DNA from 4 places in the Exiguobacterium sp. PvP048 genome. Region 3 is predicted to be linked to each of the others. Evidence: predicted binding sites of a transcription regulator. Region 3 holds the regulator's gene; each other region holds the start of a gene.
What was found. The regulator LexA, encoded in region 3, represses DNA repair genes until DNA is damaged. The targets are predictions, from matches to a motif close to CGAACATATGTTCG.
Positions count from the first base shown of each region.

Region 1: ABIC15_RS11930 (NUMOD4 domain-containing protein) is a predicted target of LexA. The motif match lies at 2,310-2,323, and genes of this name have one in related genera.
Region 2: addB (helicase-exonuclease AddAB subunit AddB) is a predicted target of LexA. The motif match lies at 1,994-2,007, and genes of this name have one in related genera.
Region 4: uvrB (excinuclease ABC subunit UvrB) is a predicted target of LexA. The motif match lies at 1,882-1,895, and genes of this name have one in related genera.

Region 1 covers NZ_JBEPSU010000006.1:144,590-148,407, reverse strand. The annotation lists gene ABIC15_RS11950 (DNA alkylation repair protein) at 1-986, shown strand, start outside; gene ABIC15_RS11945 (hypothetical protein) at 983-1,309, shown strand; gene ABIC15_RS11940 (hypothetical protein) at 1,373-1,669, opposite strand; gene ABIC15_RS11935 (DEAD/DEAH box helicase family protein) at 1,666-2,250, opposite strand; gene ABIC15_RS11930 (NUMOD4 domain-containing protein) at 2,390-2,914, shown strand; gene ABIC15_RS11925 (hypothetical protein) at 2,981-3,166, opposite strand; gene ABIC15_RS11920 (GGDEF domain-containing protein) at 3,325-3,818, shown strand, end outside.
Region 2 covers NZ_JBEPSU010000002.1:31,554-35,371, reverse strand. The annotation lists gene addB (helicase-exonuclease AddAB subunit AddB) at 1-1,826, opposite strand, end outside; gene ABIC15_RS04735 (truncated hemoglobin) at 2,155-2,535, shown strand; gene ABIC15_RS04730 (hypothetical protein) at 2,595-2,936, shown strand; gene ABIC15_RS04725 (CBS domain-containing protein) at 3,037-3,447, opposite strand; gene ABIC15_RS04720 (competence protein ComK) at 3,551-3,818, opposite strand, start outside.
Region 3 covers NZ_JBEPSU010000002.1:405,584-409,401, forward strand. The annotation lists gene glpK (glycerol kinase GlpK) at 1-615, opposite strand, end outside; gene ABIC15_RS06550 (MIP/aquaporin family protein) at 653-1,357, opposite strand; gene ABIC15_RS06555 (metal-binding protein) at 1,545-2,015, opposite strand; gene lexA (transcriptional repressor LexA) at 2,046-2,660, opposite strand; gene yneA (cell division suppressor protein YneA) at 2,869-3,156, shown strand; gene ABIC15_RS06570 (YneB family resolvase-like protein) at 3,202-3,818, shown strand, end outside.
Region 4 covers NZ_JBEPSU010000001.1:675,327-679,144, forward strand. The annotation lists gene uvrB (excinuclease ABC subunit UvrB) at 1-1,827, opposite strand, end outside; gene ABIC15_RS03410 (PDZ domain-containing protein) at 1,995-3,158, opposite strand; gene ABIC15_RS03415 (S41 family peptidase) at 3,178-3,818, opposite strand, start outside.

The DNA.
Region 1 (3,818 bases), on a different contig from region 3:
ATTTTAGAAAAACGGTGCAACAGGAGGACTGGGAGGAACTGGCGTTTAAACAACGGGTCCGTCGGATTGCGACCCGACTGGAGCATCATCTACCGGCTGAATTTGAACAGGCGGCGACCCGGCTCGAGACGATTGCTCCGGACTTTCCGGGATTACCCGGAATTGTGTTTCCGGATTATATTGAAATCCAGGCGGAAGAAGGCGACTGGGACCGGGCTATGTTGGCGCTCGAACGATTAACACCGCATTCGACATCGGAATTTGCCGTCCGTCGGTTTTTGGTCGATGATCAGGACCGGTTTTTAGAGGGGGCGACGCGATGGAGTCAGTCGAGTGACGAACATGTCCGACGTTTAGCGTCGGAAGGAACCCGTCCGCGTTTGCCGTGGGGACAGATGATTCCCTCACTGATTGCCGATCCGCGACCGGTCCTGCCGATTCTCGATTCATTGCTTGAAGACGACGCCTTATACGTCCGAAAAAGTGTTGCCAATCACTTGAATGATATCGCAAAGACCCATCCGGAACTCGTCATTGAACGATTGGAGCGGCTCGGAACGCATTCGCATACGGACTGGATTTTACGGCATGCCTCACGAACTCTGTTGAAACAAGGCCACCGGGATGTCTTAAAAGCCTTTGGTCTCGTTACGCGGGGAACCGTGACCGTCGACGAACTGACGGTCACACCGACACTGGCAATTGGCGGAGAACTGGCTTTTTCCTTTCACGTGACGACAACCGAACCGCAAGTCCTACGGATTGAATATGCGATCGACTACGTCAAAAAACGGGGGACGAGTCAAAAAGTCTTTCGGATCAGTGAGCGGCAGGTAACGGGACGGGAGACGTTTGCGAAGCGGCAGTCGTTCCGGAATTTGACGACACGGGTCCATTATCCGGGAACACATCAAGTGACGATTTTAATTAACGGAGAAGCCTATGCGACGACGGAGTTTGATGTCACGAAGGAGGAAACAACATGAAAGGTCGCCATCCGGACTTTACGACATCCCGGTTATCGATTACAGCTACGGATACTGCCAACGGATGTATCTGGGTACTGAAGAAAAGAGAGAACGAACAGGTCGCTCTGATTCAATTAACCGGTCAGCAGCTCAGCTATGACGCAATTGATCCGTCCGACCGTGACGGCTATATCCAAGAAGCCTTGACCGTCATCCTTTCGTATCTCGCGCGGACGTTGCTGTTGCCATTCGTGACAGGAGAGGGCGGAGAAGCAGAGATTTGGCTTGAAAATGGATTTTATAAGGACGGTCCGGTCTTTCGTCGTGACTTGACACATTGAATGAAAAAAAGAATCGTCTCATCAGAAAAGCTGCTTCTGATGAGACGATTTTTTGCATCCGGATCATGGTTCTGAAATGCCGTTTGCGAGTAATAACATAAAGGTGATGACCGATAGTGACAGCAAAAAGGCGGTGTTCGCCAACATACTGAACCATTTGACGTAGTTATTTGTCGACCGGAGACCCATTACCAGCGAAACGATATAGCCGAGTCCGACCAACACGTTGAGACCGATCGGCACCCACAGGCTCAGGTTCGGAAAAAATTGTCCGCTCAGTAAGTAGGACGTCAGCATATTGAACAGAAGCAAACCAAGCGTCAAGAAAACCGGCAAATATGTCTGCTTGGATTGATTCATCGTTCGACCAGATTCGTCAACCAATTAAAGTGTCGGCAAATCGTTTCGGCACTTTCGCCGGCCGAACGTCCCTCGGTATCAAGACGGAGATAGTTGGGATACGGAAGTTCTCCCGGAAGTGAATGCGTCCGGTAATGTTCGGCTGTTTCAAGCAGGTTGGCTTCCGACGCGGCAATGTCCCGTTTCGTAAACTTATGTAGTAAGCGGTTTTCCGTCTGATTCCGGGCAAGACGGGTCGACAAGGCAGCTTCGAGTTCAACGATGAACACTTCGGCACCAGCTTCTTCAAATAGTTGAACGGTCTCTTCGATGAATTCGATCCCTCCGCCTTCGACGCCGAACAGGCACAAAAACGTAAAGATCACCCCTTCGAGGTCACTGACGGCCATCTCTTTAAACATCTCCCGCCGGATCAAGTCCTTCAGTTTATGGTGCGCCGGTTTCGTAAAGTCAAAGTACGGATGCAGCAGGTCAATCGTCTGGTGGTTATGGAATAATTTCATTCCTGTTTTTTGCTCGAGTTCCTGACCAATCGTCATTTTGCCGACGGCTTGCGGACCAAGTAACATGACAAACTTCATCCCTGACACCTCTTCCTTTTTTTGTTAATACTAGCATAGAAAAACAGAGTGTTCATATTAGAACGTTTGTTCGTAAAATGATATAATGACAGTAAGAAATGCTGCTGTTTTTTTCGACCGAATGGAGGTCATTTATCATATGGAGCATTGGAAGATGATAGAAGGGTATGAAGGGATGTATCAAGTTTCGACAGCAGGAAATGTCCGCTCGCTTGACCGGATCATCGAGACGAGCCGGGGGGTGAAACAACGACGGAAAGGTGTCGTCTTACGGCCACGGATCAATCAAGAAGGTTACCGGAAAGTCACATTATACAAACAGGGACGGGGCGAACGGTTTTACGTTGGAGAAGTTGTCGCAAAAACATTTATTGATGGCGAAGCGGTACAAGAGCGGGTGATCCGGGCAGATGGAAACTGTTTGAACGACAACATCGACAATTTGACCGTTAAACCGTCGACGAACCAGGCATATGCGTCATTACTTGATGAATTCGAATCATTGCTCAGTCAACACATCGAATTATCGCCCCGACAGATTCGGGCTATCCGCTACCGTTACCAAACAGGACAGTCAATCCGACGCTTGGCACTGACGTATCAGGTGACGGAAAATCGGATCCGCAATATTATCGACAAAAAGGAAGCGCAGTATGTCATCTGAATCCGAAACAAATATCAAAAAAGGCGGACCCGAATCAATCGAGTCTGCCTTCTACTCTATAAGAAATTAGCTTGCGACAGGCAGATAAGCCGAGACGAAACTCGTCGTCATTTGCATGAACTGAAGAGTTTCTTCTTTTGGTTCGGACGTAACATAAATAATCAGGGCAGCGGCGACGGCGACAAAAATGATGATGACGAGAATGACGAAAAACGGCATCTTGCTTTTCTTTTTTTCCTCTTTCATATCCATGATGCGATTACCCCCTTATGAAGTAGAAACAGTCTCTTTGAAGTGATTCCCTGATGCAAAAAATGGAAACCTGTCAGAGTGCTTGAAACAGGTAAGAAACCGTCCGATAAAGAACTATAACGTGTAGGGAATTAGTTTTACATTAAGGGGCGTGCAGCATGTTGAGTCAGTTTAATCAGTTTCTGTTAAATTTTTCGTTATTGATCACATCACTGTTATTTGCCTTTTTACCACTCCGCCACGTCAAACGCATTTCACCGGCGTCACCGGTCAAGCTTCGTATCCTGGTTGGTCTAATTGTCGGATTCATCAGTGTATTACTTGTCTTGAACAGTATTACGTATGACGGAGCAAAAATTGATTTACGGCTCGTCGCGCTCGTGACAGCCTATTATTACGGTGGCTGGGTCAGTGGGGGAATTACGACACTCGCCATTCTTGGGGCACGGTTTGCGATTACACCGCCGGGCGCTTACGAAGGATTGATTCTGACCGGCCTGATTTGTATCGCGTTACTCATCACGGCGAGCATTTACCGTCGTTTTGCGTCCCATACGCTCAAGGATTATTTGATTTTAATTGCGATTGGGATTGGTTATAGCCTGCCGGCACTCTATTTATTAACAAAAACGTTCAGTCGTTTTCTCGAAAT
Region 2 (3,818 bases), 370 kb from region 3:
TCATGATCTCCTTCTGACAATAGTTTAGACTGGTCTTCCACAAGTGGAATCAATCCGTCATTGGCACCGAGTAAAAAGACCACTTTGACCTGTTGTAAACGCCCCCGGACGTAATCCGTTGCAATCACTTGATCGAGCGAAGGGGGAACTAGTGAGAAGCGGAGACTTTCAAGCCCGGTCTCGACCATTTGGACAAACAGTTCCGTTGTCAACGTAGCTTCAGGTGCCGCAGCTTCCAGCTGTTCAAAGAGATGCAGTACCGCTTCATACACTTGATCATGTTCACGTGCCTGACTGAGTTCGTTGACTTCAAGCGCTTGTTGCTTCCACACCGTCAACCGGTCGGTCATATGATGTTCTTCCAGGAAACGGTACAAAGCGCGTGTATATTCACTCATGGTCTTAGAGGCCTTGAATCGCTTTTCAAGCGGTTCGATCGCCTCGACCAGAAATTGACGCCATTCGTTCAGCTCGAGTTCCTCTTGTAATTCAGCATCCGTCAAACTGATTTCATCGGCTAAACGGCGCTTCAGTTGCCATGGTTTTTTCCACATCGAACCCTTGATTCCGCGCTCCAGCACAAATGTTTCCAGGCGATCAAGTGCTAACCGCGGATCTTCTGCCGGAAGTGGAATCAGTTCTGTTTTCAGCAGACGAAAAACAGATTCTTCCCGGTAACCCGTCATCACGATTTCGAGGACGGCATGGACTAATTCGACGATCGGGTGATGCACCATCGATTCCCGTTGATCCAAAAAGTACGGAATATCATACAGTTGAAAAGCGCGTTCCAAGTGATCGGCGTATGGCTCCAGGTGACGGACAAGAAAAGCGATATCCTTGAAACGATATCCGTCATGACGCACGAGTTGAATGGCTTTTCTGACGGCGGCTTCCGTCTCGACTTGACGATTGACGGCAGCAGAAACCGTCACTCCCGTCACCTCTTCATCCGTTGGCGGGTAGCCGGGCGACAGAAGTGCTTGTTCGAGCATCCGCAAGCCTGTGCTCTGAAATTTAACGGTCTGTCCATAATAAATGTCTTCATGCGCAATCTGCCGCTCTTTCATCTGTTCAATCAACTGCATGTAACAGCGTTGTGAAACTCCAAACTCAGACTGTTTCGTATAAACGTCTTCGACATCGAGTGTAAAACTCAGGTGCATATCTTTCGTCAATTCCATCAATCGGAGCAAAACTTGCTGTTCCTGTAACGAAAATTCATAAAAACCGTCCACGAATACAGAAACGTCGCTTAAATCAGCTTTTGGTAACAGCTCGATCAAGGTCGTAAAATAATCGTCAGCATGAAGGGCCTTATCTGAGATTCGTTCAGTAAAACGTTCATAAATCAGGGCTAAATCATTTAATTTCGGTGAGCGTTCCGGTGACGCTCCACTGATTTGACGTAGCATATCCGGATTTACTAAAGAACGTTTAAACGAGGCAATCAATTCGTCTAATCCTTTGTAAAAGCCGGGCATATTTTTCGTCCGTTTAAAGATTTTCAACTCTTCTTCCGCCTCTTCAACAACTTGGCGTAATAGTAGTTGTGTCCCCGTTTCATCTAAAAACGGAATCACCTGGTTTCCGTAATCCCGGATCATGTGGAAGGCAAACCGGCGTAAACTCATGACTTCCATCCGGACAAGACCGGACAGCCGGGGATCCGTCGCAATACGCCGTTCCATCTCAAAGGACATCTGATCCGGTACGATGAAATAAATCGATGGACCAAGCGGTTGTTCGGTCAGTTGATCGATGACCCGTTCAATTAATTGTGTTGTCTTACCGGTACCGGCACGACCTAAATGCATGTAATTCATTCTGCCAGATCAGCCTACACCCATGGTTGTAAACTGATCTCCACCTCCTTTAATTAGTATTGAGGCGTTTTATTCTGTTTTTCTCTCCCCATGTCAAATGAGTGTTGAAAGTAGCAGAAAAGACCCCGCGTGCAAGACGTAGCATATGTATGATTATCTCACAAATACGAACAAACGTCCGTTTTAAATTGAGATTACATTTTTTCTTTCTGTGCTCGTGTTATTCAGTTTGAATCATTTGTCAATTGCTTTGTATGGAGTTGCAAAAATCGGGTAAAGATTGAGATAATGGTTGTCTTCATCAGACTGAACAGAAAGAGGGACAGACATGCTTTATGAAGACCTTGGTCAAAAACAAGCAATCGAACAGCTCGTCGCACGCTTTTACGAGCGTGTGTATGCAGATCATCTTCTCCGTCCTTTATTCCCATCCGACCGCCGGCAGGTTGAACAGGCGCAAACCCGGTTTTTAATTCAACTTACAGGTGGTCCGAAACAATATGAATCATATGATGAACGAATGAATCTTGCCATGATTCATCGTCTATTGCCTATCACGGAAGTACATGCCATCCGGTGGATTGAACTGATGACGATGACCATCGAAGAGACCATTTCTGATTCAGAGGCCGCGACGCGTTTAATCGAACGTTTACGAATCGGTGCACTCAATGTTCTCCGGATTTGTGATGCTCATCAGAATCGATAAGGGATTTTTCTTTCTCATCGGTACATTTCAAGGTAAAATAAAAATTGGAGGCGATAACCATGACTGAAGAACAAGATAAAAAGAGTGAATTAGTAAAAAGCGCACTCGAACAGGCTGAAGCAGCCAAAGCGACAGAAGAGCCTGTCGAAGAAGAAAAGTCAGACGAACAAAAACGATTAGAACACATCCGGGCACTCGTGACGCTCGAACGCGGCTCTGATTATTACCGGGTTGTCTTCTACGACGATCATAAACATTTGATTTTCAAAGAACTGGATTATGACCGGGTTGAATTTGTCGGCCGATTCTACAATGACAGTTTTGATCCGACAAACCAAACAGAACTGGAAGAAATCTCTGAGAAGGCGCTTGCGACATCGATTCGCAAACGTTTCTTGTAAGAGCTGTCGTCTTCCTCATATAAAAGCCGTGTCATCCTCATGTATTCATGGGGAGAGCACGGCTTTTGCTGTAGGCAGACAATACGTCGTTTGCTTCAGGTTATAGTTGTTCTTTTGTATTTCGTTTTTTACGGCGCATGACGTAAGCAAGCACTCCGCCGGCAACGGCCAGTCCTGTTGCTGCTAAGACAGGTAAAAGAACTTTTTTCGACGTTAATTTTTGTTTTACTTGTTCCAAGCGGGATTCCGTCACTTCTTTTTGGACAACCGATGCACGACGATTGATTGTCATGTGTTTTGCAGCATCTGTTACGACGATTCGTTTCGTCACCCAGCGTCGATTTCCTGACTCGTCGACGACAAGCTGACGGGCACGTTTAATGCCTTTGATCCGTTTCCCCGGTGTATTTTCCGGTCGGACGATACGTGAACTGATGAAACGACGTCCGCCGTTCACACCAAATCCGGGTTGTAATTTTCGTCGGTTTAACCATTCGTATGATTCATTCATTGTGCAGCGGTCTTTCGACCGCTTCACCTCCCTTTAATTCTCTCTCTCGCACCTTACTGTTTATTCGCTGTGTTACGTAGTGATTCCTGTTAGAATGTTCCACTTATCGCGCTTTATTAAACGTCATCGGCCGTTCTTCCTGAAATCTCCGTTGCATTTCATACGCCAGTTCCAACGTCTTGATCCGTTGTCGTTCGATACTATAGGCCGAGGCATCCGTATCAATCCGTTGTCCTGTTTGAAACTCCACTTGAACAGTATTCCCCTTTTTTTGAACAGTCTTCATCTGTTTAAAATTGATCCAAATACATTCCGCCTTCTCTTTTGCGGTCGTCGGGAAGAAAATCGTTTGCGCTTTCCAATCGATCAAA
Region 3 (3,818 bases):
TTCAAGTAACTCATCATCCCATTTTTGTTCGTAAATGTTGTACATCAATGTCCGGGAGGCGTTTGTATAGTCTGTGATATGCGTTTTTCCGCCAGACAGCTTCCAGACGAGCCATGTGTCGATTGTTCCGAAGAGAAGTTCTCCGTTTTCTGCCTGCTCCCGTGCGCCTTCGACGTTATCCAAAATCCACTTCACTTTTGTCCCTGAGAAGTAGGCGTCAATCAGAAGACCTGTTTTATCACGGAATGTTTGGTTCAGACCCTGTGCATTCAGCTCATCACAGATACCGGATGTTTGACGGGATTGCCAGACAAGCGCGTGATAGACAGGTTTACCTGTTTCTTTGTTCCAGACGACCGTCGTCTCACGTTGGTTCGTAATTCCGATACTTGCGATTTGGCTCGGTTTGATATCAGCCGTTCCGAGAGAATCCGCCATGACAGCGAGGATTGATCCCCAAATTTCATTGGCATCATGCTCGACCCAGCCCGGTTGCGGGAAGTATTGTTTGAATTCACGTTGCGCAGAGTTCACGATTTGACCATCGTGGTCAAAAATAATGGCGCGTGAGCTTGTTGTTCCTTGGTCGAGTGCTAAGATGTACTTGTTTTCCATGCTGAAATCCCCCTTGAGATGTAGGTGTCAAACAAAATCAGTTTTGCAGCAGTTGATACAGCAAGACGGCTACTCCACCACCGATGATTGGACCAACGATTGGAATCCACGAGTAACTCCAGTCAGATGAACCTTTTCCTTTAATCGGTAAGATAGCGTGTGCAATCCGTGGACCAAGGTCACGGGCTGGATTGATGGCATACCCTGTTGTACCACCGAGCGAGAGACCGATGACGACGACAAGAAGACCGACGATGAATGGTTTCAGTCCGTCACCAAATGTTGTCAGACCAAATGACAGAATTCCGAATACCAGGACAAACGTCCCGATGATCTCTGAAATCAGATTTGACGGTGTATGGCGAATCGCCGGACCTGTTGCGAATACACCCAGTTTTGCTGCTTGATCATCAGTCGCTTCAAAGTGTTTCATATAATGAAGCCAAACGAGTACTGCACCGATGAATGCTCCGATTAATTGACCGGCGATATAGACAGGTACGTCTGCCCACGGTAAATCGGAATTCATGGCAAGCGCCAATGTCAATGCAGGATTGAGATGCGCACCACTCGAGGCAGCAATGTATGCTCCCGTCATGACGGCGAGACCCCAAGCGAATGTAATGACAATCCAGCCGCCGTTCTCAGATTTCGTCTTTCTCAAGACAACCCCTGCAACGACTCCGTCCCCGAGCAAAATCAGAATCATTGTTCCAATCAGCTCACTTGTAAAGTTACTCATGCAAAAACCCTCCCTTTGGATTAAAGCAAATAATGGCCTTTCCATTTAAACCTACATCTAATTGAGAACGTTTTCAATACAATTAATTCAAATCTTCGAATTAAAATTTCCTTAATTTATGTTTAAAAAAATGAATAATGGATATTAAAAAAATCCTTTGCTCATTTTTACAATGAACAAAGGATTTTTAACGACGCTTTTTTCGCTTCTTTTTGGTGCGGAAGAAGCTGCTGGAGTGATCAAGAACGATATGTATCGTACTGGCGACCATAACGCCGATGATAAAAGCAGGCATGGACGCAAACCAGGAATCGACCGTACTTGATTCGACAAGTTTCAGATACAGCGCCAAAAATAAAAGCGGAATCAGAAAAGCGGCGCTGTACATCAGACGAATGAGATCGCCGATGATCAAACCATGCGACCAGATGGAGCGGTGGGGCATGATTTTGACATACGGCATCCAAAGGACCCGTAAAGGACCGTGCCGGTAGTAAGGTTCGGACTTCAAGTCGAGGTCTGGTGAAAGCCAAAGGGTGCCGACGGCGATGCCGACAGCGGTTGGAAGCCAATCCGTCTGCTGAGTTGCGACCGAATACGCAACATAGCCGGTTAAAGCAACGGTATTGACAGTATCGTGTACATTTCCAGAAGGCATGAAAAAAGACCAGCTGAGCTGGTCCCTCGCTTAGTGGATCGTCCGATATACGCCGATGACCTTGCCAAGAATCGAGACGTTATCGAAATACATCGGGTCCATCGAATCATTTTCTGGTTGGAGACGTACTTGTTGATCTTCTAAGAAGAACCGTTTGACGGTCGCTTCGCTATCTTCGGTCATAGCCACGACGATTTCACCATTCTCTGCTGTGTTTTGCTGACGAACGATGACCCGGTCACCGTCTAGAATGCCTGCGTTAATCATCGACTCACCGTCAATCGTCAACATGAAAACATTTTCGTTCCCGACGTAATGGGCAGGAAGCGGGAAATGTTCTTCGATATTTTCGATGGCTGTGATGGGAAAACCGGCCGTTACTTTCCCGATGACAGGGATGTGTACGATGGCTTCATGATCTTCTTCAGGTTTATCAAGCAATATCTCAATCGCACGTGGTTTTGTTGGGTCACGGCGAATCAGTCTGCGTTTTTCTAGACGATCCAAATGACCGTGTACCGTTGAGCTTGAAGCAAGACCAACAGCCTCACCGATTTCACGAACTGAAGGTGGATACCCTTTCAGTTTCACTTGAGCAACGATGTAGTCAAGGATTTCTTGTTGTCGTTTCGACATTTTCCGCATATGAATTGCCACCTCTTTCCGGATTGGTTTTTGAAGGTTATAGGAATACATGTTTCTAAAATCACTATAACATAGAACAAATGAGCGTACAAACAATTGTTCGACATTTTATATTGACCGAACACTGGTTCCTGGTTTAAGATGAGTTATGCGAACAATTGTTCCGCGAACGTTTATTCTAAAACATTTTAAATTGGAGGGATTCATCATGATGCATTCAATCCGTACCCATGCCTTTTCCATTGTTTTTTATACGCTCAGCTTTGCCTTCATTCTTTTTCTCTTAACACCTCGCCCGGATGAAAAGGTTGAACAGCTGTTAACAACTTCCGTTACAGTAGACCAGAACGCGACCGTCGAACAGGTGGCGGAAGTATACAACGACGGTTCAATGACGGACCAAGAATATGTCGAATGGTTGATTGAGAATAATGAATTAAAGACGACACATGTCATTTCGAAAAACAAAATCGTTGTACCAATCGCGCAACAATGACAAACTGTAAAAGTTGTCAATGAACGAACAGGGGTGTGAAGTACGATGAAAGTAGTAATCTACTGTCGCGTCTCGACGGAAAAAGAAGCACAGGATAGCTCGCTTGAGCGGCAAAGATCAGAACTGTCGGGACTCGCTGCAACAAAAGGATTTGAAGTCGTGGAGATCATCACGGAAAAAGAAAGTGGTTACGACGTTGACCGGGAAGGGATGTTATCCGTTCTTGATTACGTCACACGTCAAGCGGTGGACGCCGTTCTTGTGACGGATGATACGCGGATCGGACGCGGGAATGCCAAAATCGCCATTTTACATACGTTCCAAAAACATCAGGTTCAACTGATGACGATGGAATCGGATGGCGAGTATAAACTGGCGGACGCCGAAGCGATGGTGCTTGAGATCGTATCGCTCGTCGAAGAGTATCAACGGAAACTGCATAATGCGAAGATTGCCCGCGGGATGCGGCGAGCTGTTGAAAACGGCTTCCGTCCCGAACAAAATCTCAATCGGCAAGGCGAGAACGCCGGACGGAGCCGAAAAGAAGTTCCAATCGAAGAAATCGTCCGGTTACGTGAGTTAGGACTGACATTTGCCGACATCGCGGTGACATTAAGAGGGATGGGACACGACATTTCGAAAGCGACCGTCAACCGGCGTTA
Region 4 (3,818 bases), on a different contig from region 3:
CTTCTCGAGTTTTTCGACTGTATCGTCGCTCTCGATTGTCGTACTGATGACACCACGGACATCCTTTTGAATCGTTTTCGGCGTGATGCCGTGTTCTTTATTAAAGGCGAGCTGAATGTTGCGCCGCCGTTCCGTTTCATCAATGGCCCGCTGCATCGAGTCGGTCATCTTATCGGCAAACAGAATGACGTGCCCTTCCGAGTTCCGGGCTGCCCGACCGATCGTCTGAATCAGTGACCGTTCCGAACGCAGGAATCCTTCCTTGTCGGCATCAAGTATCGTCACGAGCGAGACTTCCGGAATATCCAGTCCTTCCCGCAACAGGTTGATCCCGACGAGGACATCGTATTTCCCGAGCCGTAAATCGCGGATGATTTCAATCCGCTCAAGCGTCTTGATTTCCGAGTGCATGTAGTTGACCTTAACGCCATGCTCCTTCAGATAATCCGTCAAATCCTCCGACATTTTTTTCGTCAATGTCGTCACGAGCACACGTTCATTTTTCGCGACCCGTTCGCGGATGTTATCCATCAAGTAGTCGATTTGACCTGTGATCGGATGAATCTCGATCGTCGGATCAACGAGTCCGGTCGGACGGATGATTTGTTCGACCATTTCTTTTGTATGTTCGATTTCGTAAGGACCGGGTGTCGCCGAGATATAAATCGCTTGGCTGACCTTTTCCTCAAATTCCTCGAACCGGAGCGGCCGGTTGTCCTTCGCTGACGGCAGACGGAAGCCGTGGTCGACGAGGACTTGTTTCCGAGCCTGGTCCCCGTTGTACATCCCGCGGATTTGCGGCAACGTCACGTGCGACTCATCGGCGACCAGTAAAAAGTCTTTCGGGAAGTAATCGATCAACGTGTACGGTGTCGAGCCCGGCGGCATTAAGTTCAAGTGACGGGAATAGTTTTCGATCCCCGAGCAGTAACCCATCTCACGCATCATCTCAAGGTCATAATTCGTCCGCTGTTCGAGCCGCTGGGCTTCGAGCAGCATACCGTCTTCCCGCATCTTCGCGAGTTGTGTCTCAAGTTCTGCCTCGATGTTCGTAATCGCTTTTTGCAGCCGGGTATCCCCGGTCACGAAGTGGGATGCCGGGAAAATCGAGATGTGTTCCCGGTCGGCGATGATTTCACCGGTCAACGGGTCCATGTCGCGGATCCGTTCAATCTCATCTCCGAAAAATTCAACCCGGACACACTGTTCGTCACGCGATGCCGGGAAAATTTCGACGACGTCTCCCCGGACGCGGAACCGTCCGCGCTGGAAATCGATATCGTTCCGTTCATATTGAATGTCGATCAGACGACGCAACATCTCGTTTCGTCCCATTTCGTTTCCGACACGGAGCGACAGCACATGGTTGTTGTACTCTTCCGGATTACCAAGACCATAAATACACGAAACCGAGGCGACAATTAAGACGTCTTCGCGTTCAAACAGCGCTGACGTCGCTGAGTGACGCAACTTATCGATCTCATCATTGATGGACGAGTCCTTTTCGATGAACGTATCCGTTGACGGCACGTAAGCTTCCGGTTGGTAATAATCATAAAAGCTGACGAAATATTCGACCGCGTTGTTTGGGAAGAACTCTTTGAACTCCGAATACAGCTGACCGGCAAGTGTCTTATTGTGGGCCAGGACCAACGTCGGCTTCTTAATCTCTTTGATGACGTTCGAGACGGTGAAGGTTTTCCCTGTTCCCGTCGCTCCGAGCAACGTCTGATGGCGCTCGCCGTTCTTGACGCCTGCAATCAATTTTTCAATCGCTACCGGTTGATCGCCACCCGGTTCAAATGGTGATACTAACTCAAAATCCATCGTATTCTTCCCCCTCATCCAGTTCACAAAATCTATTTTCATTGTACCACTTTACGAACAAACATTCGATTTTGAAGTGCTCCATTTAAAAGTTACCCGTTTTTCACGAAAAGAAAAAGTCCAGCCCGCAGGCTGAACTGTTTTTTACGCTGAATTTTAAACTCAAGTCACTGCAGGGTCCGGATTTTCGTCCGTTTGTTGCCAGGTTCACTGACGAACAAAATCCCGAGATCATGATGATCCTGTTCATAAAAAGCCCGCTGCGCGAACCGGACATCTCCGTTGTGATTCATGACCTCGAGACGGAGGTACGGTTTGTGTTTTTGAATCGCTTCGTAAAACGACTTCTCCGACTCGACGAACTCTCCATTGACTTTATAAATCGCTTCGCCCGGGACGAGTCCCATCTCAGAAGCCGGCTTCTCCGGTAACGTTCCGAGAATGACGACCCCGCGTTTTCCGTTGAGGAACAGCGGTGTCTGCGAGCGGTTGAGTCGTTTAATCCGCTGATGCAAAATCAGGTGTACGATCAGCAGGACGGGTAATCCGTATAACCAGACAGCCTGTCCGGTCAAGAAGGCGCCTGCCGCAAGCACGACGGACAAGACGAACGTCAGCAGTCGTCCCTGGATCAGCGGACGGATTAACTGGTCCGGCAACTGTCCGGTAAAGAGGAAACTGAATCCGATCGGCAAAAACAGGACAATCGGAACGAACTCCGGAAACGACCATTGTGGAATGAGCGTTTCCAGGCTGCTGCCCGGTACAAAGACGACGAGCGGAATCAGCCACAGCTTATTCGACGAAAGTCCACCGATGTAACGTCCCCGCTTCGATAAGACCAAGGAAGGTGATAAATTCTTTTTCCCCCGCCAGATCAACAGTACCAGTTCAGCTCCCAAGGACAAGGCCGCAAGCAACAGCCAGTCGCTGACCGTGACATCCCGGAGACTGTCAACCCGGTCACCCGTCATGAACCAGGTGACGCCGGCAAGCAGGACGAGCGGTCCGAGCGGTAAATTGAAGCGGATGACACCGGTCAACAAAATCAGGAACGTCAACACCATGAAGGCGATCAGAAACTCTGTTGAGACCGTCAACGTCAGACTCACACTGATGACGGATAAGACAAGACCAACCACGAAGCCCGGAACAAGCGTTTCGAAGAGATCGGTCCGTTTGCTACGCGTGCGTGACCGGAACAGATTCCGTTCACGTTTGATACGTCGCATACTGAGTAAAAAACTGACTAGAACGGCTAACCACAAGATTGGACTAGCGAAGAGACTAATCACTGTCCAACCGATTCCATCGAGTAATTCCACGCCCATTCAGACCTCTTTCTGTAAGTTATTGTGCAGCGACTTCCAACGCCTTGATGCGCTGGACATCATTTTTTTCGTCTTCCAGTTTCTTCAGGAGACGCGTTTCCATCTCGGAAGCGGTCACCTGATCGATTTTGCCGGTCACCTCAAGCTTCGCGTCTTTTTGGAGACGCTCGACCGCCTGTTTCATCGTATCGCCGAAGTAACCGTCCTGTCCTTTCGGATCAAAACCGATCGCTTCAAGAACCAGGTGTGCGTTTTCGACAGGCTTGCCGTAATCGCCGCTTGCAAGCGTCTTATTATCCGTCAGAATCTTCGTGACGTTAAAGTAATCCGGCTGTTTGACTTCGACCGTCGGCTTGACGCCTTTTTTATGAATCCAGTTGCCGTCCGGTGTCAGCCATTTATTCGTCGTCAGCTTCAAATCACTGCCGTCTTTTAAATCATAAGCGCTTTGGACGATTCCTTTTCCGAACGATTTCGTCCCGACCACTTCGGCACCGGCGCCTTCTTTTAATCCGGCGGCCAGAATTTCCGAAGCCGAGGCCGATCCGCTGTCTTCGAGGACAACGAGCTTATAAGGTTTCTTCTCTTCCGCTTTCCCGAATTCCTGCGTCCGCTCCCCTTTGTTGTCTTCCACCTGGAAAATCGGTGTGTCTTTCGGGA